Chryseolinea soli: one gene and its partner. The main gene of each other region encodes a partner of the protein of the gene in region 2 in a complex. Links are inferred from orthologs where the notes say so. Each region holds a gene or a part of one and is shown on either strand. Other genes may lie near its edges.

Region 1 (6,623 bases), 620 kb from region 2 along the record:
GGTCCAACTGGCTTCTACGATCTTTTCGTCGGCGTGGTAGCCGGTGCCGGTTTGTTTGATCAGTTTGGGGTTGAGGCGAAGGTTTTGGATGACCATGCGGAACTGTTTTTCATAGGGAAGTCCTTGGAAAAAGTTGGCGAACTCTATGGCGGCGAGGGCAAAGAGTCCGTCGGTAAAGCCAAGTTTTTTTACGCCCGCGCCACCGCATTGGGCCAGCGATTCGACCAGCACTACACCGGGGACAAAGCCAAATTCTGGGAAGCTGCCGTTCAGGAAGGAGTCGGCGCTACTGAAGGTTTTTATGCCGATGATCTCCTCCTTCGAAAACGAAAGTACTTCGTCGACATACAAAAAGGGATTCCGGTGTGGAATGAGGTTTTCGATCTCTTTCATAAGCATGTTTTACTCGTCACAGACAAAAAATATTCGTTGTCTAGCCTTGGGGTTGTGTCATTCCTTGAAGATAAAAACTTTGCCTTCGCCTTTCCGCGTGATGTAGCCGCGATACATGCCGGAAGTGCAAAACGGGAATGCGAAATTTCCCTGGCGATCGAGGACAATCGCGCCGCCATTGCCTCCCAAGGCGGGTAGCTTTTTCAGGATCACGCTGTCGGCGGCTTGCTGCACGCTGAGGTTGCTGTACTTCATGAGGCTGGCAATGTCGTGGGCGGCGCTGAGTCGGATGTAGAATTCTCCCCAGCCTGTTCCGGACACGGCGCAGGTGGCATTCTCGGCATAGGTGCCGGCGCCAATGATGGGAGCATCGCCCACCCTTCCGTATTTTTTGTTGGTCATGCCGCCGGTGGAAGTTCCTGCCGCCAGGTTGCCGTATTGGTCGAGCGCGACGCAGCCGACCGTCCCGAATTTTTTATCTTTTATGTACGGGTCGATCCATTGGGCCTCGCGGTTTTTTTCGTTGGCTTTTGCCTTGAGCAATTGCTGGTAGCGGGTGGAGTCGAAGAAGTAGCTGTTGGGCACGATGTCGAGGCCTTGCTCTTCGGCAAATTTCTCGGCACCTTTTCCCGTCAGCATCACGTGCTCCGACTTGGTCATGACCGCATAGGCTGCGGTGATGGGATTTTTGATGGTGGTGACACCGGCCACGGCGCCGGCCATGAGATTGCTGCCATCCATGATGGCGGCGTCCAGTTCGTTTATGCCTTCGCTGGTGAAGACGGCCCCTTTGCCGGCATTAAACAGGGGCGAATCTTCCATGATGCGAATGGCGGCGATCACGGCGTCTGTGCTCTTGCCTCCGCGCTCCAACACGGCGTAGCCCGAGTCTAGGGCGGCCGTGAGACGCTCGCGGTAGGCAGCCTCTTTTTCGGGTGTCAGATTCTCACGGAGGATGTTTCCTGCGCCTCCGTGGATCACCAGTGTGATGGGGCCAGGTTTTGCGTCGGCAAGTGCCCGTTTCTTCCCGTTTTTTAGCGTGCAGCCCAGGGCAACAACGAGTAGTAAAGGGAAAAGAAGTCTCACCATATACCGAAAACATGGGTTAAGAAGGCGGGGAAATTTAATCAGAACACCGGTTCGGCAATTAATTAAGTCAATATTTTTGTTTTCGTGCATGGACGCATAATTTTGCGCATCTTTTACCAAACGGAGAAAACCCATTATGGCTAAGAATAAGAAAACAACCTCGAAGGCAGCAAAGAAAGCCCCTGCAAAAGCTAAACCGGCAGCCAAAGCGAAAAAGACGGTCGCCGCGAAAGCTAAAAAAGCTCCAGCCAAGAAGGTTGTGGCCAAGAAAGCAGCCCCCAAAGCTCCGGCCAAGAAGGCAGTGGTAGCAAAGAAAGCAGCTCCTAAAAAAGCCGTAGCCGAGAAAAAAGCAGAGAAGCCCGTAGCGCTCAAGGTCGAGAAGGCCGCACCCAAGGTTGAAAAACCTGCGCCCAAGGCAGCTGTTGCCCCTAAGCCGGTTGCCAAAAAAGTGGAATCCGCTCCCAAGAAAGTAGAAAAAGAAAAAACAGATAGGCCGGTGCAATCTGCCCCCTCGGCAACCAAGCCGGCTCCGCCACAATTAAACATTTTTCCTGTGCCAAATCAGAGACCAATTGCGCATAAGCAAGTGAAAGTATCGACCGGTGAAGACAGAACGCGCTACTCCGAAGATGAACTGAGAGAATTTGAAACACTCATCAACAAGAAGCTGGACAAAGCCAAAGATGAGTATAGAATCCTGAAAGAAACCCTGAATCGCAACAACGACGAAGGAACCGATGCTACATCGGGTGGAAATACCAAAGTGCTGGAAGACGGTGCGGAAACTGCGGAGAAAGAAAATCTCAGCCAACTTGCCGCTCGTCAACAGAAGTACATCATGAACCTGGAAAATGCATTGATCCGTATCAAAAACGGCACCTATGGCATCTGCTCCGTCACGGGCAAGTTGATCCCCAAGGAACGCCTCATCGCTGTGCCGCATACGACACAGTCGATCGAAGCGAAAATGATGCAGCAGGACTAGAGCCGATCCCTTTCTCCATCCGGCGTTGCCGGATGGAGTGTTTCCCTTTTTACCCGGAATTTTTACCGTATCTTTATCAACGCTGATTACCCGTGGACTTTTTACAAAATCATATCGAGGCCCTCATCTTTTGCACGCCCACGCCCATCAAAACGGCTGACATCAAGGCGTGTCTTTCCGAAATGTTCAATGCAGACGTTCCGGAAGAAGACATTCAGGGCGCCATTCAGCGACTGGACGAAAAATTTCAGGGCGAAGAATTTTCTTTTCAGCTCTTCAAATCGTCTGGCGGCTATCAATTCCTGACCAAGCCAGCCTATCAGGCCAGCATCGGCATTATGCTGAAACAGCAATCGAAGAAGCGGTTGTCTACGTCGGCGATGGAAACGCTTTCCATCATTGCCTACAAACAGCCCATCTCGAAAACCGAAATTGAAAATATACGCGGCGTAAATTGTGACTATGCCGTGCAAAAATTGCTCGACAAGAGCTTGATCGAGATCACCGGTAAGGCTGACACTATTGGGCGTCCGATGTTGTATGGCACCACGCCCAAGTTCATGGAGTACTTTGGAATTAATGATCTCGCGGAATTGCCAATCCCGAAAGATTTCGTGGCAGAAGTAAACACGATTGGCGAAAATCCCGAGACCGAAACCACAACTACCCCAGACCCCGAACCCGATGCCCAGATCTGATTCCTCAAGTTCATCACGCGGCCGCAAAGGCCCCTCATCCAAAAGCACAGGGGGAAGATCCGCCGGCCGTTCAGGTGACAAACCCTTTAAGAAACCCGCTGGAAAATCGTTCCGGAAAGATTCCGATGGAGGTTCTTTTGCTGCCAAACGCAGTGCGAAACCCTTCGGCAAAGACCGCGATGACAAACCCGCTTTCAAAAAGAAAACTTTCGGTGCCGAAAGCGGCGCCAAAAGACCTTACAAGAAATTCGATAGCGACGACAAACCCGCTTTCAAAAAGAAAACGTTCGGTGCCGAAGGCGGTGCCAAAAGACCTTATAAGAAATTCGATAGCGACGACAAGCCGTCCTTCGGAAAACGAACCTCCGCTTCATCGCGCGGCGAGCGCCCTTTCAAAAAGGCAGGAGGCGAAGACAAGCCTTTCGGCGATCGGAGACGCTCGTCCTCTACAGGTCCTCGCGAAGAGAGACCCTACAAGAAATTTAGCAGCGAAGACAAGCCTTTCGGTGATAGAAGACGTTCGTCTTCCTCCGGACCCCGCGAAGAAAGACCTTACAAAAAATCCAGCAGCGACGACAAGCCCTTTGACGACAGGAGACGTTCTTCTGCTCCTCGCGAGGAAAGACCCTACAAAAAAAGATCGGATGCCGGCGACAAACCTTCGTTCCGCGACAAGGGAACTTCGCGTGGTGAAAGACCTTTTAAAAAGGCCGACGATGCTGAAGATCGTTCTGCAAGAAAATTCGATAGCGGCAATTTTGGCAAGCCTTACAAAAAAGCCTATCCGAAAAAAGACGACGAAAACGAGAAGCCCGTTCGACGCGAAAGAAGCGCTCCTTCCGAAAGAAGTGCGCCGCTGGAAAGCCGTAGTGACAGACCGGTAGAGAAATTCGACAAGGCCAAGATCGTTCGCCGCAAGCCGTCGGATAGCGCCAGCGCCGCCCCTTCCAAAGGCAACGAAGCCGAGGCACCGGCACAAACTGGAAAGATCCGTCTCAACAAATATATCGCGAACAGTGGTGTCTGCTCGCGCCGTGAGGCCGACGAACTCATCACCATGGGGTTGATCTCGGTGAATGGCAAGACCGTCACCGAGCTGGGCTATAAAGTAAACCCCGGCGACGAAGTGCGTCACGAAAACAAAGTGCTGCGCGCGGAGAAACCGGTTTACATTTTGATGAATAAACCCAAAGGGTTTCTCACCACCACTTCCGACCCGCAGGAACGCAACACGGTGATGCACATCATCGGCAACCACGTGAAAGAACGCGTCTATCCCGTCGGTCGCCTGGACCGCAACACGACCGGTCTCTTGTTGCTCACCAACGACGGTGACCTGGCCGACAAGCTCATGCACCCGTCCTACAATGTGAAGAAGATCTACAAAGTGGAGCTCGACCGCCCCATCACCAAAGGCGATGCGCAGACCATTCTCGAAGGCGTGAAGCTGGAAGAAGGCCGCGCCGTGGTAGATGATATCGCCATCGTTTCGGAAGATCGCAAAACCGTGGGCCTCGAAATTCACATCGGCTGGAACCGCGTGGTGCGCCGCATCTTTGAATCGTTGGAGTATCAGGTGGTGAAACTGGATCGCTCGGTGTATGCGGGGCTGAACAAGAAGGACCTCGGCCGCGGCGAATGGCGATTCCTGACGAAGGAAGAACTGATCCTCCTAAAGCACTATAAATAGGCTCTAGGCGTTCTCCAGCACAATTCTAAACGTACTTCCCTTTCCCAACTCGGAGTCGACCAGCACGATGCCTTTGATCTTGCGCAGGGCCTCCTGCACGATGTACAGGCCCAGGCCGGTGCCCTCCGTGTCGGATGAGGCGCGGTAGAACATGTCGAAGATCTTCGAGATATTTTCTTTTGCAATACCCCTGCCGTTGTCCTCCACGGCAATCTCCACCACTTGTTTGACACGCTTGAACGTTACCCGGATAAAGGGATTGGGCTGGTCCAGGTTGTGATACTTCACGGCGTTGGCCATGAGGTTGTTCAGGATGATCTTCATCTGGTTGTAGTCGCTCTTGAACAGGTGGCTGTCTTCGTTGTTGTAGTCGAGGGAAATCGCAGAGGCGCCTTTGTTAAAGCGGATGTCGTTGATGGTGTCGTCCAGCAGTTTGGTGAGGTCAAGCTCCTCCACTTTCAGGTCGATCTTTTTGCTACGCGACAAACTGAGAATATCGCCCATGACAAGGTCGAGACGTTTGATGCGCTCTTCGATCATGTTCATGAAGGTGCGCGCCTTTTCTTCCTCGAGTTCTATTTTTCCCAGATAGGTGAGCCCGAGAATGGATGCGATGGGAGTGCGCAGATCGTGAGAGGTGCTGGACAGGAAGCTGTCGAGTTCTTTGTTTTCGCGGTTCAGATTTTCGCGTTCGTCTTCCAGGAACCACATCACCATGCTCATGCCCATGAGACAGATCAGCAATAAATCGACGGCCCCAAACAAATCGAGAGCGTTTACTTTTATGCCCAGTACATTGAACAATTTGATGGTAAAATAATACAGTTGGTAGGCGCTGAAACTGATCAGCGAACCCGACAGCAATTGCTGGCCAAATCCCTTCGAAAATTTCTTGTTGGTCCACACCACCATGCCGGCCATGAGAAAGCCGATGCCCGTGATGATGGCGCGACTGCCGAAGCTCAACAAATAATAAGAAAACGGTCCCGACTGGCTAAAGGCCACCACGGAGAAGAAGGCCAGAATAGAAGAAGCAGCCAAAATCATATTGAATCTCCGGCGGGGGAAGGCGCGCTCATAGACCAGTTCGTAGGTGCCCCGCAAAATGAGGATGATCTGGAGAAAACACGACAACTGTGCCACCACACTGACCGCCTTCCGGAGCAGCGAGCCGGTGGGATCCAGGAAAACCGAAAGCACGCCCGAGCTGCCCACGTAGATGGTGAATGCCATCCAACTGAGGGCCCATGTGAAAAGGAACCGGCGACGCGCCAGCTTGCCAAAATGTCTGAAAATAAAGTAAAAGATCAGGCCTAGAATCACTTCGGCCAGATAGATGTAGAGCAAACGGGTATGGTCTTCGGAGAGGTTAAGCGAACCCATTCAGTACGTTTTGATTAAGCCCCCACGGAAGGAGACCGGTTTCTATGCTAAATTACTAAAAATGACACGTGTGCGGGCAAAAAAGAAAAAGCCTCCGAGGGGGAGGCTTATCTTTTGCGTGGTGATGGAGGGAATTGAACCCCCGACACAAGGATTTTCAGTCCTTTGCTCTACCAACTGAGCTACATCACCTAAAAATGAGGCACAAAAGTATGTAATTTTAGTTTCCATCCAAAAAAGGATCAGGTTTTATTAAGTACTGCTTTCCTTTTAAGATTTAAGAGTTTAAATCGGAATATGATTCAGCAGATCGCATTTATCATCGTTTTGGGGGCCGCTGGCTATTTTATCCGGAAACGCTTTTTGTTTATCTGGGCCAATATTA
Region 2 (6,479 bases):
TGTTGCTATGCGTGTTCCAACATGCCGATCACGGCTTTTTCGATGCCATCGGGATCGAAGCCGCTCTCGCGGTGAAGTTCGTATTGTTCGCCGTGTTCCACGATGCCATCGGGAATGCCGAGGCGTTTCACGTCTGCGTGATAGTGGTGGTCGGCCATGAATTCCAGCACGGCGCTTCCAAAACCACCCTGCACGCAGCCGTCTTCCACGGTGAGCACTTTTTTGTAGGTCGAAAATATTTCGTGGAGCATGGCCTCGTCGAGCGGTTTCACAAAGCGCATGTCGTAGTGCGCCACCTCGATGTGTTGGGCTGCCAGGCGCTCGCACACCTCGACGGCATAGTTGCCGATGTGGCCGATGGTGAGGATGGCCAGTTCTTCGCCGGCACGGATCTTACGCCCGGTGCCGATCTTGATCTCCTCCATGGGTGTACGCCAATTGGGCATGACGCCCTGGCCACGGGGATAGCGGATGGAAAAGGCTTGCTCGGTGCGCGGTAGCTGTGCCGTGAACATGAGGTTTCGCAGCTCCGCTTCGTTCATCGGCGCAGCCACGATCATGTTGGGCAAGCACCGGAAGTAGGCCAGGTCATAAGCACCGTGGTGCGTAGGGCCGTCGGCTCCTGAAAATCCAGCGCGGTCGAGGAAGAAATTCACCGGAAGGTTCTGAATGCAGACGTCGTGGATCACCTGGTCGTAGGCGCGCTGCATGAACGTGCTGTAGATGTTACAGAACGGAATGAGACCTTGCGTGGCCAGACCAGCCGAAAAAGTGACGGCGTGTTGCTCAGCAATGCCTACGTCGAAGGCGCGCTCGGGCATTTCCTTCATCATGATGTTGAGGGACGAGCCGGAAGGCATGGCGGGCGTGATGCCCATGATCTTGTCGTTGGCCTTGGCAAGCTCTACGATGGTGTGGCCAAAAACGTCCTGGTATTTGGGTGCTTGGGGGACGCTGTATATTTTTTTGTGGATCTCTCCCGTGATCTTATCGAATGTGCCGGGTGCGTGCCAGGTGGTGGCGTTGCCTTTTTCTGCGGGCGCGTAGCCCTTTCCTTTTGTGGTGATGCAATGCAGAATTTTCGGACCCTTGATGTTTTTCAGGTCGTTGAGTACGGCTACGAGGTGATTGACGTCGTGACCATCTACGGGACCAAAATATCTCAGGTTGAGCGATTCGAAGAGGTTGCTTTGGCTGAGCAGCGTGCCCTTGATGCCGTTCTCCACCTTTGAAACGATCTCCTGGGCGCTTTTGCCAAACATGGAAAGTTTGCCCAGCAGGTTCCAGACTTCGTCCTTCAGTTTGTTGTAGGTGCGGCTGGTGGTGATGTCGGTGAGATAATCTTTCAGGGCGCCCACGTTGGGGTCGATCGCCATGCAGTTATCGTTGAGGATAATCAGGACGTTGGTGTCGGAAACGCCGGCGTGATTGAGGCCTTCGAAGGCCATGCCGCCCGTCATGGCGCCGTCGCCGATGACGGCTACGTGCTGTTTATCTTCAATTTTGAGGTATTGCGATGCGGCGGCCATCCCCAGGGCTGCGGAAATGGATGTGGACGAGTGGCCTACGCCAAAGGTATCGTATTCGCTTTCTTTTCTTTTGGGGAAGCCGGAAAGGCCTTTGTAGAGGCGGTTGGTGTGGAATTGGTCGCGGCGGCCGGTCAGGATCTTGTGTCCGTAGGCCTGGTGGCCCACATCCCAGACCAGTTGGTCGTAGGGGGTGTTGAGCACGTAGTGGAGGGCCACCGTGAGCTCGACCACGCCCAGGCTGGCCCCAAAATGGCCGCCATACACGGAAACGTTGTCAATGATGAAGTGGCGGAGATCTTCGCAAAGTTGCACCAACTGCGCCTGATCAAGTTTTTTGATGTCGTCCGGGCTATTTATACCGGCCAATAATTTTCCGGGGGTTATCAGCATAGTATTTGTTCAAAGGACCCTAACAGTGGTACAAGCTAAGTGTTCTATCGAGCTTTTCAACGCCAAACAGGCCACAAAGTTAGTTATTTCTACCCTATCCATTTTTATTGTCGGATTTAAATAAATTTGTGGCCATTCTTATGACAACGCAGGAAAACTTTGAAGTAAAACTTCCCCTTTTTGAAGGTCCTTTCGACCTTTTGTTGTTCTTTATCGAGCGCGACGAGTTGGATATCTACGATATTCCCATCGCCAAGATCACAAACGATTTCCTGGACTATATCCGCCAAATGGAGGCCCTCAACATCGAGGTTGCCAGTGAGTTTATTTTGGTGGCCGCTACGCTGATGCGCATCAAATCGAAAATGTTGCTGCCCCGCCCGCAACTGGACGAAGCCGGCAACGAGATCGACCCGCGCGAAGAACTGGTGAAGCACCTGTTGGAGTATAAGAAATACAAATCGGTGATCGAAAGCTTCCACAAAATGGAAGAGACCGAACTGATGAAAGAACGCCGCGGCAACCTGATGAAGGAATTGAAAACGCTGGCCGAGAGCACCAACGTGGAGGCCGAGTTGCAGGACGTTACGGTGTTCAAGCTGATGACCATCTTCGAAAAAGTGTTGAAGCGTTTTGATGCGGAAAAGAATAAACCTGTTCACCAGGTGATCCAATATCCTTATACCGTTGAGGGGCAAAAGAAACATATCGTGGATGAACTTACGCGCCGTCAGCGCATGTCGTTTACAGAGCTGTTGGAACAATATCCAACACGCATCGGTGTGATCTTTAATTTCCTGGCCATCCTGGAGATGTTGGCGTTGCAGATCCTGACCATCCAGATTGGTGAGGGCTTTGGCAATTTCTGGATCTCGAAGGGTGAGTCGTCGGAAGCGGTTCTTTAATTTTTCTTTGTTAACATTCTTATCGCACGTGGCCAATCCGGCCCCGTGCATTTCCTGTAGTTTTTAAGTCGCCGTATTTGTTGCGTGTTTTTTTTCGAAGCAAAGGCATTCCATACACCGGCCAGGGATAGAAGTGGAAAGCCCGAAGTGCGTGGGCCTGGGCGTGGACGGACTTGGAACGGATAGCCCGACCCTGAGGCCTCCGAAGGGGGCCGCCAAAATTTGTTTTACTTCGAAAGACTCAACAAGGAAGTATTAAAGGCATTGAACCGCGAAGGCGCAGAGGCGCAAAGTCAACGCAAAGAAATACAGAGGGCGCGGGTACGCAAAGAAGTCGAATGCTTCCTGTTCCTTGTTTTCATTTCAGCGTCCACTAGGCATACAGATCGGTGCGATCTGCTTTAGCCACCTCGATAAAAAATCCGGCTACTTTCTCTGTGACGGCTTTGAAATAGGCTGCTCCTTTTTCCGGTGTGGCCTTGCGGGGATCGCCCACGCCGGTGTCTTTGGTCACCTGCAGCCATTTGCGTTCGGCCCATGCCCAGCCTTCGCGCATCGCCGAGATCCGGAATTTTTTTGCTGCTCCATCGCCGGCTGTGGAAAGGGGTGCTACCAGTTCGGGGCGGAGGTGCATGATCACGCTGGTTTCCATTTCGCCGGCGTGGTCGTCTTTGTTCTCGAAGAATTCTTTTTGATCCAATGCCTGATACCAATTGCAGGAGCAAAGGAACATGTCGGGAAAGACCAGCCCCAATTCGCGGATCATGGTTTTGAAGTCGTTGCCGCCGTGACTGTTGAGGATGATCAGCTTGAAAATTCCCTGCCTATTCAGTACTGTGATGATGTCGCGCAACACGGCGAACTGCGTGCTGGGGTTCATGTTGATGTCGAGCTTGACATCGAACTGGCCTGTGTTTACGCCAAAGGGAATGGTGGGGAGCACGATCACGCGCGATCCACTTTCCCACGCGATGCGCGCGGCTTCGGCCGACACCTGATCTGCTTCGATAATATCCGTACCATAAGGCAGATGATAGTTGTGCGCCTCGCATGCCCCCCAGGGCAGCACGGCTACTTCGAAACCTGTTTCGTTAATCGTTTTCCAGTTGTTCTCGGCGAGGATGTACGGGCGCATAGCAATTTCTTTTTTTACGACAGCGAAGGTAAAGAAAAGCATGGTTTCACTCATGCAAATCACAAACCGCACGTGTAAAAAGCAGTGTGTCCGAAAGCTGCGAACAGGAAGTTGCCGGCGCGATCCGTTATGCCGGGAGGGCTATCCGGTAATGCTCGCCGCGTTTCACCGTGAGGCGATCTTCGCGGAGCCAGGGATTGTGGCGCTTCAACAATTTATAGTTGGTGCCCTGCGCTTTGGCAAAGGAGACAAGGTCTTTTATGGACTCGGTCACCTCGATGTATTTCAACGGTTCTTCCTGGTACAGGTGGGCGGGGTCGATCTTGAAGCCATAGCGCAGCGGGTGTTCGGCAATTTCTTTGATGGCCAGAATGCGAAACACATAGCGGGAAGTCTCATCGTTGAGATACAGATCGTAGTACGACTTTTCCTGTTGATCTTCCAAAGCCCGTTCTATGCCGCCCATGCCGCGGTTGTAGGATGCGGCCACGATGGTCCAGCTTCCAAATTTCTGGTAGGCTTTCTTCAAATATTTACACGCTGCCTCGGTGGCCTTCAGGGGATCGTAGCGTTCGTCCACCTCGTCGGTGATCTCGAGGTTCAATTCCTTGCCGGAAGTTTTCAGGATCTGCCAATAGCCTACGGCATCGCGGGGCGACACCACGTTCAATAAATTACTTTCGATGAGGGGAAGGTATTTGAAATCCTGGGGGATGCCATGTTTCTCCAGGATCGCCTGCATTTGTGGAAGCCAGCGGTTGGCGCGCTTGATGAGGAATATGGTGTTGCTGTGCAGGTAGCAATTGATCTGCAATTCTTTGTCGAGACGCTCGTGCACGTCGGGAATGCTGAGGGGCACGGGCTCGCCGGCAAAGGTCATTTCCGCTGGCACATCGAACGACACGGCGGGCAAACGCTGATCGGATTCATCGAACGGAACTTCGTACACGCCCTCGTCGGAGATGGCGTGTTCGGTGGTTCGTGTGGACACTTCGTTATAGGTGATGTATCCAAAAAGAATAATCAAAGAACCGATCGATAGAAAGTTGGAGAGGTTCATTTTCATCTGCGCTGCACGTTATCCCGGAAAAATTTGGAGACCCAAGATACTGATCAAACGCAATACCCCCCATATAATGTTCGACCGAAACCATCACGCACATGCCTTTCACCCTATTTTTCGACGAATCCCGTTATTGATCCGAGAATGAAACCATGAAATTGGAGGTGATGCCAATCCGGATTCCATAATCCAGGTATTTCCCATCCTGAAATGCTGCCGCCGCTTCCAAACGGAAAATGCGCAAAATGCCATCGATGGAATAGCCCACTTCGGTGTAGTTCTTGGACGTGGGGGTGGCCAGGTAGTTGACAAACACATTTTCGCGAATGCCGGCCAGGCGCACCAGCGGAATGTTGGTCACGAGAAATTTCCGGAACTGATAATGCAGATTGCCCGCAAAATATTTGTCGGCCGTGCTGTAGCGGTAGTAGTCGAGCAACCGGAAGCTGCCCACGGGGTCGTTGGTGATGAACGGTGTTTGGTTGCCGAGGAAATGTTTGTAGTCCATGAAATACATCTTGTCGGTGTTCAGGAACGAGCCGGCGCGCAAGGCAATGTCGGTTGTGCCGCGCACTCCGACTTTAAACCGGTGTTTGAATCCCAATTCGATCTGATCATAGCTCACGTCGCTGCCCAACACGTTATCGAAAGCGCGCCGGTAGTCCAACATAAAGGAAGGCGACGAGTTGGGGATCTCCGATTTGTGTCCGTTCCGGATGTTGTATTTTATCCAGGGGCGGGCCACAAGCCCCACAGAACCAATGAAGGCCTGGTGTTCCGGGAAAGACGTATCGGTCAATTCATCATTCACGGGCTGGTTGGCGGTGTAGCCTTCGATTTTCTCGCGATCGACCCATTTATAATTCGTGTTGTTGAAAAGTTCGCGCCGGTTCATCCACGACCAGGTTGTATTGACGGTGAAATATTCATTGAGGTGGCGGGTATAATTCACATCGACGTATTCGCGCTCATAGATCTTCATGAGATTTTTTTCCAGGAGCAGCGTGGTAAAATCGTTGACGATGGGAAGAATGGGTTCGTCGCGATTGTATTGTTGGATGTAACGGCCACCCTGTACGTCGAACTTGTATTTTTTATTTCGCAGGGCAAACGTGAGGTTGCCGGAGGCCACTTTGCGTGAAAAGGCATAGCGGAAGGCTGGAGTAATGGTAAGGCGCGTTTTGTTGGTGTCCTGCAGCACCGTGCCATAGGAAACTTTGTAGACCAGGTTCCATCCTTCCACCGTGTTGAATCCCGGCATCGGGAAGTGAATTTTTACATTCGAATGTTTGGAGACTTTATAACTATCGCCGATCAAAAGATCCCACGGTTGGAAGCCTTTGTGTTTTGACTCTTTCAGCGTGTCGCCCTCGGCTTTCTTGCGTTCCACCACCGCCATGCTGTCCATCTTGTGATAGCCTTTCACTTCCTGTTCGGTCAGGGGCACCGGTCTGACT

The links.
Region 1: D4L85_RS10800 (region 2) and scpB share a complex: the UniProt entries of both Bacillus subtilis proteins name them as parts of the cohesin-like complex. The link is inferred for Chryseolinea soli from one-to-one orthologs.

What each region holds. Positions count from the first base shown.
Region 1 is NZ_CP032382.1:1,877,745-1,884,367, forward strand. The notes cover bases 1,399-4,362. They hold scpB (SMC-Scp complex subunit ScpB), read left to right. Parts: upstream 1,399-2,559; coding sequence 2,560-3,165; downstream 3,166-4,362. Other genes in these bases: D4L85_RS08095 (isoaspartyl peptidase/L-asparaginase family protein), read right to left, coding at 1,399-1,482; D4L85_RS08100 (TraR/DksA family transcriptional regulator), read left to right, coding at 2,069-2,467; D4L85_RS08110 (pseudouridine synthase), read left to right, coding at 3,152-4,362. In the rest of the region: D4L85_RS08090 (3-hydroxyacyl-ACP dehydratase FabZ family protein), read right to left, coding at 1-393; more of D4L85_RS08095, read right to left, coding at 451-1,398; more of D4L85_RS08110, read left to right, coding at 4,363-4,855; D4L85_RS08115 (sensor histidine kinase), read right to left, coding at 4,859-6,238; D4L85_RS08125 (4Fe-4S dicluster domain-containing protein), read left to right, coding at 6,536-6,623. UniProt on the Bacillus subtilis protein: Participates in chromosomal partition during cell division. May act via the formation of a condensin-like complex containing Smc and ScpA that pull DNA away from mid-cell into both cell halves.
Region 2 is NZ_CP032382.1:2,496,382-2,502,860, reverse strand. The notes cover bases 1,122-3,941. They hold D4L85_RS10800 (segregation and condensation protein A), read left to right. Parts: upstream 1,122-2,059; coding sequence 2,060-2,824; downstream 2,825-3,941. Other genes in these bases: D4L85_RS10795 (creatininase family protein), read right to left, coding at 3,198-3,941; dxs (1-deoxy-D-xylulose-5-phosphate synthase), read right to left, coding at 1,122-1,919. Also shown: more of dxs, read right to left, coding at 6-1,121; more of D4L85_RS10795, read right to left, coding at 3,942-3,959; D4L85_RS10790 (lytic transglycosylase domain-containing protein), read right to left, coding at 4,087-5,025; D4L85_RS10785 (DUF5686 family protein), read right to left, coding at 5,153-6,479. UniProt on the Bacillus subtilis protein: Participates in chromosomal partition during cell division. May act via the formation of a condensin-like complex containing Smc and ScpB that pull DNA away from mid-cell into both cell halves.